One region of the Candidatus Symbiopectobacterium sp. NZEC135 genome, then DNA from elsewhere that is predicted to be linked to it. Evidence: predicted binding sites of a transcription regulator. Region 1 holds the regulator's gene; each other region holds the start of a gene.
The links. Region 1 encodes CRP, which controls carbon source genes, mostly activating them, when cyclic AMP is high. Its sites were predicted from a motif close to ATGTGANNNNNNTCACAT; they were not measured.
Positions count from the first base shown of each region.

Region 2: a site for CRP is predicted at 1,127-1,144, ahead of msrB (peptide-methionine (R)-S-oxide reductase MsrB). Genes of this name have one in related genera too.
Region 3: a site for CRP is predicted at 1,261-1,278, ahead of cdd (cytidine deaminase). Genes of this name have one in related genera too.
Region 4: a site for CRP is predicted at 1,673-1,690, ahead of J5224_RS01480 (YfcZ/YiiS family protein). Genes of this name have one in related genera too.

Region 1 is NZ_JAGFPF010000084.1:6,600-9,811, reverse strand. Features, by position in the region: gene J5224_RS22060 (phosphoribulokinase) at 1-529, shown strand, start outside; gene J5224_RS22055 (OsmC family protein) at 616-1,023, opposite strand; gene crp (cAMP-activated global transcriptional regulator CRP) at 1,340-1,972, shown strand; gene argD (bifunctional acetylornithine/succinyldiaminopimelate transaminase) at 2,037-3,212, opposite strand, start outside.
Region 2 is NZ_JAGFPF010000009.1:70,915-74,126, reverse strand. Features, by position in the region: gene gapA (glyceraldehyde-3-phosphate dehydrogenase) at 1-905, opposite strand, end outside; gene msrB (peptide-methionine (R)-S-oxide reductase MsrB) at 1,254-1,673, shown strand; gene J5224_RS07590 (YeaC family protein) at 1,771-2,052, shown strand; gene pncA (bifunctional nicotinamidase/pyrazinamidase) at 2,085-2,738, opposite strand; gene ansA (asparaginase) at 2,777-3,212, opposite strand, start outside.
Region 3 is NZ_JAGFPF010000053.1:3,822-7,033, reverse strand. Features, by position in the region: gene J5224_RS19110 (NAD-dependent malic enzyme) at 1-130, opposite strand, end outside; gene cdd (cytidine deaminase) at 311-1,198, opposite strand; gene J5224_RS19100 (CidB/LrgB family autolysis modulator) at 1,388-2,083, opposite strand; gene J5224_RS19095 (CidA/LrgA family protein) at 2,083-2,493, opposite strand; gene bioA (adenosylmethionine--8-amino-7-oxononanoate transaminase) at 2,603-3,212, opposite strand, start outside.
Region 4 is NZ_JAGFPF010000001.1:304,142-307,353, reverse strand. Features, by position in the region: gene fadI (acetyl-CoA C-acyltransferase FadI) at 1-1,019, opposite strand, end outside; gene J5224_RS01480 (YfcZ/YiiS family protein) at 1,250-1,546, opposite strand; gene fadL (long-chain fatty acid transporter FadL) at 1,940-3,199, shown strand.

The sequences.
Region 1 (3,212 bases):
TACGCCGTGGGAACCGATGCAGCATCCTACCGATATGCTGTTTTATGAGGGGTTGCACGGCGCAGTGGTCACCGACCAGTACGATGTTGCCCAGCACGTAGACCTACTGGTCGGCGTGGTGCCCATCGTCAATCTGGAATGGATTCAAAAGCTGGTTCGCGACATCAATGAACGCGGACACTCACGTGAAGCAGTGATGGATTCGGTAGTGCGTTCCATGGAAGATTACATCACCTACATCACGCCGCAGTTTTCTCGCACCCATATCAACTTCCAGCGCGTACCAACTATCGATACCTCAAACCCCTTTGCCGCCAAGGCGATCCCTTCGCTGGACGAGAGTTTTGTGGTGATCCATTTCCAGGGCGTCGAGCATATTGACTATCCCTATCTGCTAGCCATGCTGCAAGGCTCGTTTATTTCACACATCAATACGTTGGTGGTGCCGGGGGGGAAAATGGGTCTCGCCATGGAGCTGATTATGGCGCCGTTGGTAAAGCGACTGGCAGAAGGGCGTAGCGCGGGCTGAGATAACACACACCGCCCGCCAGAAAGCTATGCGACAACGAAGAAAGCTATTCGACTATGAAGAAAACTATACGATAACGAAAAAAACTAGGCGACAGCGATGATTTCGTGGCTGTGCGTGACCTTCACCGCCTTTTCTAACATTAGCGCCACTGAACAATACTTCTCCGCCGACAGCGATACCGCCCGTTCAACCACCTTATCCGTCAGCCCTACGCCCGTGACGATAAAATGCAGGTTGATATGGGTAAACAGACGCGGCGCTTCTTCACGACGCGTGGAGGATAATTTGACTTCGCACCCGGTGATCGTATTGCGGCCCTTTTGCAAAATGGACACCACATCAATGGCGCTACAGCCCCCTGCCGCCATCAACACCATCTCCATCGGACTGGGGGCTTTATCGCCGGCATTGCCATCCATCAGGATCTGATGCCCGGATGACGACTCACCGAGAAAGGTCAGATCTTCAACCCATTTTACGCGCGCTTGCATCCACAACTCCTCAAATTTATTTGAAAATTACTCACTGTTATATATAAAAACCGCCGATAACTAGAGCTTAATCATGCTGAAGCGAGACAACACGAGACAGGCTCGTCAAGCTGTGTTACAAACAGGAATAGAATCCGTTCCTTCAGCTTTATGCTGACGGTAAGAACGGATCGTGACGTCGCCATACAGAAGCCAGTATATTCCCTGACGTCAGTCCGCCAACACGGAATTTTTACTACTAGCACGTTGATACGCCGTACAGGGAACTCTGAACCCTGTAATTTGCGCAGTGAATTACAACAGAGGATAACAGCGAATGGTTCTCGGCAAACCGCAGACAGACCCGACTCTTGAATGGTTCCTTTCTCATTGTCATATTCACAAGTATCCATCGAAGAGCACGCTGATTCACCAAGGTGAAAAGGCAGAAACGCTTTACTACATCGTGAAAGGCTCAGTGGCTGTGCTGATCAAGGATGAAGAAGGCAAGGAAATGATCCTCTCCTACCTCAACCAGGGGGATTTTATTGGAGAACTGGGCCTGTTCGAAGAGGGCCAGGAACGCAGTGCATGGGTGCGGGCGAAAACGGCCTGTGAAGTCGCTGAGATCTCCTATAAGAAATTCCGTCAGCTGATTCAGGTCAACCCGGATATTCTGATGCGTCTTTCCTCACAGATGGCACGCCGCCTTCAGGTGACCTCCCAGAAAGTGGGCAACCTGGCCTTCCTGGATGTGACGGGCCGCATCGCACAGACGCTGTTGAACTTGGCGAAGCAACCCGATGCCATGACGCACCCGGATGGGATGCAAATCAAGATCACGCGTCAGGAAATTGGTCAGATTGTTGGCTGTTCCCGCGAAACGGTAGGCCGTATTCTGAAAATGCTGGAAGACCAGAACCTGATCTCGGCACACGGCAAAACCATCGTGGTGTACGGCACACGCTGATATCACCCGTGCCGCTTAGACAAAAGCACGTTGCGCTGCGCAGCGTGCTTTTGACGAACCTTCCCTACTCCGCTTTCACTACCGCTTCCACCGCCCGCGCGAACCGCGCCATGCCCTGATCGATATCTTCCAGATCAATCACCAATGACGGCACAAAACGCATCACGTTAGGCCCAGCGACCAGCACCATCACGCCCTGCTCCGCAGCAGCAGCAAGGAACTTGCCCGCCTGACCGTGCCATTTAGGCTTCAGTTCTGCGCCAATCAGCAAACCCATACCGCGAATTTGCTCAAAAATACCGTGCTCTTCATTAATGGCCTGAAGAATCGAAACGAAACGCTCGTGGCGCGCTTGTACGCCGGAAAGCACCTGTGGGGTGTTGATGGTGTCTAATGCCGCTTCCGCTACCGCACAGGCCAGCGGATTACCGCCGTAAGTGGTGCCATGTACGCCGACAGTCATCACAGAGGCAACCTCTTCAGTAGTCAGCATGGCGCTGATGGGGAACCCGCCGCCCAGCGCTTTCGCCGTGGTGAGAATATCCGGCGTCACGCCATAGTGCATGTAGGTAAACAGTTTACCGGAACGCCCCATGCCGCTTTGCACTTCATCAAACACCAGCAGCGCATGATGCTGATCGCATAGCTCACGCACGCCTTTGAGGAATTCCGGCGTGGCCGGCGTAATGCCGCCTTCGCCCTGAATTGGCTCCAGCACCACGGCACAGGTATGGTCATCCATCACCGCTTTTACTGCGTCTAGATCGTTAAACGGCACGTGCACGATATCGGCCGGTTTTGGTCCGAAGCCATCGGCGTATTTCGCCTGCCCACCGACCGAGACAGTGAACAAGGTGCGACCGTGAAACGCATTGTAGAACGCAATGATTTTGGTTTTGTACGGGCTGTGGCGCTTAATCGCATAGTGGCGTGCCAGTTTGAAAGCCGCTTCGTTGGCTTCTGCACCAGAGTTAACAAAGAACACACGCTCGGCAAAGGTGGCGTCGATCAGTTTGCTGGCCAGACGCAACGCTGGCTCATTGGTGAAGATATTGCTGGTGTGCCACAGCGTTTCACCCTGCTGCTTTAACGCCGCCACCAGCGCCGGGTGGCAATGACCCAGTGCCGTTACCGCAATCCCACCAGCAAAGTCGATATACTCGCGCCCTTGCTGATCCCATACGCGGCTACCTTTGCCTTTAACCGGCACAAATTGCGCCGGTGCGTATACGGGGAGAAT
Region 2 (3,212 bases), on a different contig from region 1:
TTCAGCGCGATACCCGCTTTGGCATCGAATACAGACGTCAGAATTTCGCCGTTGAAATCGGTAGAAACCACGTCATCTTCAACGTAGCCCAGAACGCCTTTCAGCTCGCCTTCAGAAGCGGCTTTGATGGCTTTCTTGATTTCTTCGTAGGATGCTGCTTTTTCCAGACGAACAGTCAGGTCAACCACAGAAACGTTCGGAGTCGGAACGCGGAACGCCATACCGGTCAGTTTGCCGTTCAGCTCTGGCAGAACTTTACCTACAGCCTTGGCTGCACCAGTAGAGGACGGGATGATGTTCTGGGATGCGCCGCGGCCGCCGCGCCAGTCTTTGTGAGACGGGCCATCAACGGTTTTCTGGGTAGCGGTGGTGGCGTGAACTGTCGTCATCAGACCTTCGATGATGCCGAAGTTGTCGTTGATTACTTTTGCCAGCGGTGCCAGGCAGTTAGTGGTGCAAGATGCGTTGGAAACGATATCCTGTCCGGCATATTTGTCAAAGTTGGCACCACGAACGAACATCGGGGTGTTGTCTTTGGACGGGCCAGTCAGAACCACTTTTTTCGCGCCAGCGGTGATGTGCTTACGTGCAGTTTCGTCAGTCAGGAAGATGCCCGTTGCTTCTGCAACCACATCAACACCCACTTCGTCCCACTTCAGGTTAGCCGGATCTCTTTCTGCGGTAACGCGGATTTTTTTGCCGTTAACAATCAGCTGACCGTCTTTCACTTCAACGGTGCCGTCAAAACGGCCGTGAGTTGAGTCGTATTTCAGCATGTAAGCCATGTAGTCAGCGTCCAACAGGTCGTTGATTGCAACGATCTCAATGTCAGAACGTTTCTGAGCAGCACGGAAAACAATGCGGCCGATGCGGCCAAAACCGTTGATACCTACTTTGATAGTCATATATTCCACCAGCTATGGTTTGTGAATAATGGTTAGTGAATAAAGGTTGGTTGTAAAATTACAAAAACCTTGCTGAGCGTCAAGCGGAATCGTGTCAATAGTTGCGGCAAGTCAAATCTGAGGCGCAACGGTTGCACGAAAAATCGCCGTAATGAAACTTAGGAACATCTTTCCCTTAAATGGGGGCGTTTGCACCAATATAAAGCCCGCAGTCCCGATAAATGTGATGGATGTCACAATTGGCAGGGTCTTGGTCGGTTACTCACCATTTTAGTCGGAAAAAAACGTTATGAGGATGTTAATTCTTGTTAAACTAAGTAATGCCAAAAAAATGATGACGAGACAATCATGGATAAACCAGTTTCAACGTCTGCACCGGCAGGCAAGGGAACCTTGACGGAGATGCAACAGTACGTGACGCAGCAACGCGGCACTGAACCTGCCTATTCAGGCAAACTGTTGCACAATAAACGCACTGGGGTGTATCACTGCCTGTGTTGCCAAAGCGCGCTGTTTTACTCCGATAACAAATACGACTCTGGATGCGGCTGGCCCAGCTTTGATCGGCCGGTAGCGAAGGGGGCAATCCGCTATCTGGAAGATTTTTCGCATAACATGCACCGTATCGAAATTCGCTGTGGTAAATGCGATGCCCATTTGGGGCATGTATTCCCCGATGGGCCGCAAACCACCGGCGAGCGTTACTGCGTTAACTCGGCCTCGCTAAGCTTTATCGATGGTACCGACGGTGAGAAAGTGGATGGCTGACATTTTCGCGCAATCGCTGTAGCTAAAACGCTTCAGCTTGCTTGGCGTTGATGACAAATAGCGTGATGGCAAATAGCAATGACAGGATGGAATAACGATGCTCGACAAACAGCTTGATGAGGTTGTGACGGCGCTGACACCGGATATCTACCAACGCCTGGCAACCGCCGTAGAACTGGGCAAATGGCCTGATGGCGTGCCGTTGACGCCAGAGCAAAAAGAAAATTGCCTGCAAATGGTGATGCTATGGCAATCGCGCCACAACGTGGAGGCGGAACACATGACCATCAATACCGACGGTGAGTTGGTGATGAAAAGCAAGCAAGAGCTGAAACAGGCGTTTGCCATCGACAACCTGATTCAGCGGGAACGCCAGTAACCGAAGGCCTCTGCATGCACAGGGGCTCGGCGTTATGTGGAGTGGTGTGCTATTGCTGCGATAAAGTCGGCTAGGCTAGTGCGGCGTGCTCCGTGAGCCACCATCTCGACCAGCGCAGCTTCGCCGTCACCCGGTTGGAGATTCACTCCGCGACAGCCTTCTTCAACGATCTGTACGTCATACCCGAGTGCCAACGCATCAAGCACGGTAAATTTTACGCAGTAGTCCGTTGCCAGCCCCATGATGGTCAAGCGTGTGATGTTGCGTTGGCGTAACAGGTCATCCAATACGGTAGCAGCGCGTTTGCCGTTGTCGAAAAAAGCGCTGTAGCTGTCAATCTCAGGCTGAGAACCTTTTTGTACCACGGCATCAAACGCGTCATGATGAAGGTGCGGGTGGAACTCCGCACCACGCGTGCCCTGTACACAGTGCACCGGCCACCAGGTTTGCGCTAAACCTGCCAGTTCTCCACGTTCACCCACGACAGCACCAGGGTTATTGTCAGCGAAGCTCAGATGATTGGCCGGGTGCCAGTCCTGGCTGGCGATGACGGGCATACCGGCTTTCTGTGCCGCTGCTATCGCGGCGTTGGCAACATCGATGGTGACATCTCCTTCTGCGACAGGCAGTGCGCCGTTCGGACAAAAATCATTCTGCAAATCAATCAACAGTAAGGCATGGTTTATGACGGTCTGGTTCATGGCAGTTAGCTCCAGCAGCCGGGTTATGCGTCCTGGGTCAGTTCGCCGCGCAGGTCTTGTTGCATGAGCTGGCGAATGGTCCCGGGGGTTAAGTCAGGTTGGCTTAGCAGATAATGCAGTTTAGTCAGGGCGGCTTCTACCGTCATATCAAAACCACTGATCACGCCAGCCTGTGCCAGTGCATTGCCGGTGGCATAGCCCTCCATATTCACCCGTCCAGAAATGCACTGGGTGAGGTTAACCACCACGATACCCCGTTCCGATGCCTGACGCAGTTCGTCCAACAGCGCCGGGCTTTGCGGCGCATTACCCACACCATAAGAGCGCAATATCAGTGCTTTCACCGGCTGGCGCAAGAAGTTACGCACTACATCCGCTGAAATGCCCGGATAGACGGTAATCACGCCGATCGGTTGCGGGGTAATCGGATGTACGATCAGCGGAGCGCTGGGCGTTTCC
Region 3 (3,212 bases), on a different contig from region 1:
CATGTAGGTTGAAGTTGGCACGCTCTTCATTGGTGAAGGCGCTGCCCTTGTTCAGCAAAGGGAATTCCAACAGGATAGGGCCAGCATAAGGGATGTAGAGTGCGCGTTTGCTTTCGTATTCTAATTCCATGACTTTTCTTACTCTTCGGGTAACAGAAACGAATTTAGGTAATGACACGACATGACAGCGCGGATCTTAAATTACCCAAAAAATATGTACAGAAAATGTTAATTAAAATAGTTACACATGACTTGCGTCACAACATTTTGTCAATGCTCCCCGGTTTATTCATCATTTTTGTGCGCTGCATCAGTCGATGAAGTGCTGCTGTACGTCGGTACACCCGGCTTCAGCCAGAATAATTTGCAACATCACCCACTGACTGATGGTGGCATTGCGTGGCTCAACCAGCGCGGCGCGGCGCACGCTGTGAATCTCTTCACCGGCCAGATTCATCAGGTTCAACGCCACCTGAAGCGGCGGTAGGCTGGGGTTGAACGCGGCATTTTCTGCGTATCGGCCGGTATACACCGCACCGCGATCGGTTTCCAGCGCGACGCCGCTCAGCGCATTGCTGTAAGGCGCATGGCTGCGATTGGCGGCGTCCAGTGCGGCTTGCGCCAGCAGGTCGGCATCGAGCAGGGTGCGCCCGTGATTGACGGGATCCATCAACAATGTGGTGATATTCAGATCCTGCGGTCCAAAGGCATCGGGTAAATAATGGTGCAACTGTGCAGGTTCACGCCCCGGCAGGTGGATATGCAGTGTGTTTGCCCGGTTTAGTTCATTCATAAACTGACGGCAGTGTCCGCAGGGCGTGTAGTTCACCGTGATACTGGTCAAGCCGCGCTCCTGGCGCAGCCAGGCATGGGCGATGGCGCTCTGCTCCGCGTGCAGCGTTTGTTGCAACGGCACGGCGGCGAACTCCATGTTGGCACCAAAGTAGAGGTTGCCACTTTCTCCCTGCGCAACGGCACCCACTTGAAAGTGAGAAATCGGGGCAATGGCGCATGCTGCCGCAAGGGGAAGCAGGGCATAGGACAACGTCTCAGGCGTCAGGTCACATTGGGTACAGAGGGTCGTAACCTCGTCAGCCAGCAACATCCCGACAAAGTCAGGATGCTCAAGTATCGGCAGCAAGGCGTGTTGCAGTGTGTCAGAAAGTTGTGCAAAAGGGGCGTGATAGCGTGGGTGCATAGCGATGTACTCTTTTTGCCATTATTGTTTGTTGTCAGGGTAAAAAGTAGCGTATCAATAAATCGTGATAAGTATCACATTGAACGTGAACTTATTGAAATCAAGATGCATTCTGCGCGATATATCTCAAATTATCGAGCAGAATGCAACGGCGCAGTGATGATCGCGCCGTCTGTATCATCGCTGTAGCTAGTGAAACAGATGTACCAGCAGCGGAAAGATAAAAGGCGCAATTAGCGACGTCATAATGCCGCAAATCACCAGAGCCAATGAGCTGAACGCCCCTTCCTGGAAATCGATCTCGACACTACGGGCCGTACCCAGCGCATGTGATGCCGTCCCCATGGCGAGTCCGCGCGCCGCCTTGGTACGAATTCCCACGCGATTAAACAGGGTATGTCCGGCGACCGCACCGAGGATGCCGACAAAAATCACACAGACTGCGCTGATGGCGGGAATGCCGCCGATGGTGCTTGCAACCGCCATAGCGATGGGGGTGGTTACCGATTTAGGCAGCACCGATGCGGCGATTTCAGGCGTCGCACCTAACCACAGCGCAATGACTGTACCGGAAATAATGGCCGCCATGCTGCCAATAAAGCAGACGCTGATGATGGATTTCCAGCGTGCACGGATCTGATGGATCTGTTCATAGAGCGGAAACGCCAACGCTACCACGGCGGGCTGCAACAGATCGTTCAGTACTTTACTGCCAGCAAAATAACTGTCGTATGGGATATTGAGCAGCAGCAATACCGGGATAAGGATAGCCATTGAAACCAGCAGTGGGTTTAGCAGTGGCATTTTGCATTTTATCGCCAACTTGCGCGCCGCAAAGAAGGTTAGCAAGGTCAGAGGCAATGACCACCAGATGTTGGACAACATCATTTTTTCCCTTCCTCATCCGGCGTTTCGTGCGTGGTGATGATGTGTTCACGTTGCATCAACTGCGTGCAAAAGCCGACGACCAGCATCACCACCAGCGTACTGATAAGGCAGGACACCACGATGGGGCCAAACTGCTTGCTCAGCAGGTCATAGTAATTCATAACGCCCACGCCGATAGGAACAAACAGCAGCGCCATGTAGCGAATCATTAAGTAGCAGCCGGGTTTTACCCAAGTCGCAGGAAGGATCTGCGAAGCCAGCAAGGCAAAGAGGATAAGCATACCGATAATGCTGCCGGGAATGGTTAGCGGGAGTAACGCGGATATCGCATTACCTGCGAACAGACACAGATAAATAAGTGCGAAAGCGCGTAAATACTGCCCGCAAAGGATTGTTGTATTACGCATGGGAAGTCCCTGATAAGCTGAGGCGATTATCATAGCGCTAATCAATTTGGTGTGCCACAGATCACAGATTTTTCCCGCTGACTTTTCCGTCCGTTATTGAAACCAATTGTTATTGAAACAGTTCGGGCCGCCGTACGGCGTCACGCAGTGCGCTGGTCAAGCGTGTTAAGGCCTGTTGCGAGATAATATAGGGCGGCATCACATACAGTAGCTTACCAAAAGGCCGGATCCACACACCGCGCTCGACAAAAAAGCGCTGCACGCGCGCCACGTCTACAGGTCGTGTGGTTTCCAGCACGCCAATCGCGCCCAGAACGCGCACATCCTCCACCAACGCCGAATCCCGTAAGGGCAGTAATTCAGCGCGCAATTGGTGCTCAATCGCCATCACTTGTGGTTGCCATCCCCCCTCATCCAGCAGCACCAGACTGGCATTGGCGGCGGCACAGGCTAATGGGTTCGCCATAAAAGTCGGGCCGTGCATAAAACACCCGGCCTCGCCGTTGCTGATGGTGTCTGCAACGTTACGCGTGGTTAAGGTGGCCGACAGCGTCAGGTATCCTCCGGTCAGCGCTTTACCCAGACAGAGAATGTCGGGGGAGATACCGGCATGTTCACAGGCAAACAGCTTGCCGGTGCGGCCAAACCCGGTCGCTATTTCGTCTGCGATCAGCAAGATACCGTATTGATCGCACAACTCGCGCACGCGCTTGAGGTAG
Region 4 (3,212 bases), on a different contig from region 1:
ATCAGCGTGAGATCGCCAAGGCTAAGACCCGCGCGATCCAACGCCAGCGGCGTGGCATATGCCGGTCCCAACAGCATATCTTGCTGAACACCAATGGCAGTAAACGCATAACTTTTCAGGTAGCCCAGCGGCGTTAGCCCGAGACTGCGCGCCTTTCCTTCGCTCATGAGCAACACGGCAGCCGCACCGTCGGTAAGCGGAGAGCTGTTGGCTGCGGTGACCGAACCGTGCAGACGATCAAACGCGGGCGATAAACGGGCGTACTGCTCCAGCGTAGAATCATGGCGCACGTTGTTATCTTCTTTGAGCGTTTGGCGGTACGGCGGCACGTAAGCAGTCATCACCTCTTGGTGCAGCACGCCTTGTTGCCAGGTTTTTGCCGCCAGCCGGTGCGAACGATGTGCAAAAGCATCCTGGTCGGCGCGGGAAATGCCGTAGGTTTTTGCCATCTGCTCTGCGGTATCCCCCATACGCAGCCCCGTGGAGTACTCAGCCACCGGAGGGGAGACTGGCAACAGGTCGCGCGGACGCAAGCGCGACAGCAATTTGAGCCGTTGCCCCAACGTGCGGGCTTTGCTGAGATCCAGCAGCGTCATCGCCAGATTTTTGGTTACGCCGATCGGTGGCAGTGAGAACGTGTCGGCTCCCCCCGCAATTCCCACGTGCGCAGTGCCCGCCATAATGCTTTCAGCCACATTGACCACAGACTGGAAGCTGGTGGCGCAAGCGCGGGAAACGGTATAGGCATCGGTATGCACACACATTCCGGTACCCAGCACAATTTCGCGCGCAATATTGGGTGCAGCCGGCATTTGTACTACCTGACCAAACACCAGCAGATCGACCCACTTGGGATCGATGCCATAGCGGATCAACAGCTCGCTCACCACCATTTTGCCTAAATCCATGGCGGGAATACCGCGATACGCGGTCGCTTGACGAGCAAAAGGCGTGCGCAATCCACTGACGATCGCGACCCGTTCGCCGCTGCGGGTTATCAGGGGTAACACCTCGCTCATAAACACTCCTGTAAACAGAGAATTAAGTATATGTTCTAACAGGTCAGACCTGAATAGAGTGTTAACCAGAGCATTACATTAAGCAAACCCATTCACTACAAAATGCGAGTGCACGCTATGTGTGGGAGGTGTTGGTATCGGAAAGGGGATGGCAAGACGAAAAGTGGGTACAAAAAAAGGAGATAAACACAACGTGCGGCGCGCAGCACCGCACGTCATCACCAGGAGGCTTAACGCAGTCCCAGTTGGAAAATCAGCGTTTCAGCCTGGCAGCTGAACGTAAAATCGATATCCAGCTGTACGCCATCTGTTACGTCAGCAAAACGACTGTCGATCTGGCACGGCTCAGATTCTACTGCACGGGCTTTTTCTGTCAGCGCCGTTAACGTGGCCTGCGCGGCGGCACGGTCAGCAAACACTTTGCTGTAAGATGCCGTGCAGTCGGTGTTGTCCATTACCGTACCGACATCCACACAACAGCAAGCGGCGGTTTCTTCAGCAGAACATTTATTTATCGCGTTTGTCATGATGCTTTTCCTCTACGGGTAACGATCTGCCCGGGCAGATTTGATCCGGTTCAAAAATATCACTTTTCCCGCTATTTTACTCGGCACTCTCACCAAGCACTAGAACTTACTGCATGTAAGGGCATTTAGTGATCAAGCTCACATCGCTTTGTTATTGTTAGGTAAAATAACTCACCTTAGACTGCGTTTTTCTTAACGAATGTGTTAACTGGATCTGGTTTTTACATCAATATAGAAATATTTCGAACACAAACTTGCAACATTTCCATACTCCCCACTTATACTTTCGCCAACTGGTCTGATTTGTCAGTCCATCTGCGCCCCCTACAATGCGCGTCCCTTGTTACGGTATGTAACAAAGTCAAATAACAAGTACACGATGAGGTTTTGGTCATGAGCCAGAAAAACCTGTTTAAACACTCCGCAGTAGCGATAGCAGTGGCACTGGTTTCCGCACAAGTTTCCGCCGCAGGCTTTCAACTCAATGAATACTCTTCATCCGGGTTGGGGCGTGCGTTTTCTGGCGAAGGTGCCGTGGCCGATAATGCGACATCCGGCAGCCGCAACCCCGCCACCATGACAATGTTCGATCGCACCACGGTTTCTGGTGGCGTGACGTATATTAATCCAGATATTGATCTTTCCGGTAAGAGCGCGTCAGGCACTGATGCCAGTGCGAAAAATATCGCACCACACGCTTGGGTGCCGAACATGCACCTGATTATGCCCCTAAACGAGCAATGGGCTGTCGGTGCATCAGCAACCACTAACTATGGGTTAGCGACAGAGTTTAACAAGAACTATACGGCTGGCTCAATTGGCGGCAAAACGGATTTGGTCACTTCGAACCTTAACCTGAGCGCAGCCTACCGTCTGAATCAACACTTCAGCTTTGGCTTGGGTGTCAATGCGGTTTATGCCGATGCGACTATTGTGCGTCATCTTGGTGCAGCCGGCGCAAGTATAGGCCGTCCAGCATCCACCGAGTTATTACGGCTTGAAGGTAAAGAATGGGGCTACGGTTGGAATGCAGGCATTTTATACGAAGTCGATAAAAATAACCGTTTCGGCTTCACTTACCGTTCAAAAGTAGATATCGACTTTAAAGGTGACTTCAGCGGCCTTTCCACGGGTGGCAATACAATTCCTGGCAAGTTAACGTTGAACCTGCCTGAAATGTGGGAAGTTTCTGCGTATCACCGTGTCGCACCACAATGGGCAGTGCACTACAGCATGGCATTAACCAGTTGGAGCGCCTTTAAAGAGCTAAGAGCAACCAACAATAGCGGCAACACGTTGTTTGAGAAACAAGAGGGTTTCCGCGACGCCTATCGTTTGGCTATCGGCACCACCTATTATCATGACGATAACTGGACCTTCCGTACCGGTATCGCCTTCGATGACAGCCCGGTTCCTGCGGATAAACGCTCCATTTCCATTCCCGATCAGGATCGTTTCTGGTTAAGCGCAGGGACAACCTATGCGTTTAACAAAGATATGTCCGTGGATGTTGGCGTATCCTATATGCACGGTAAGAGCGTGAATATCACTGAACACACACCTGCGATCGGTCCAGTACCTTCTGCCGAGTACAACTTCAGTTCCAAAGGCCGCGCCTGGCTCTACGGCGTTAACCTGAACTACACGTTCTAATCCCCAGTAGCGA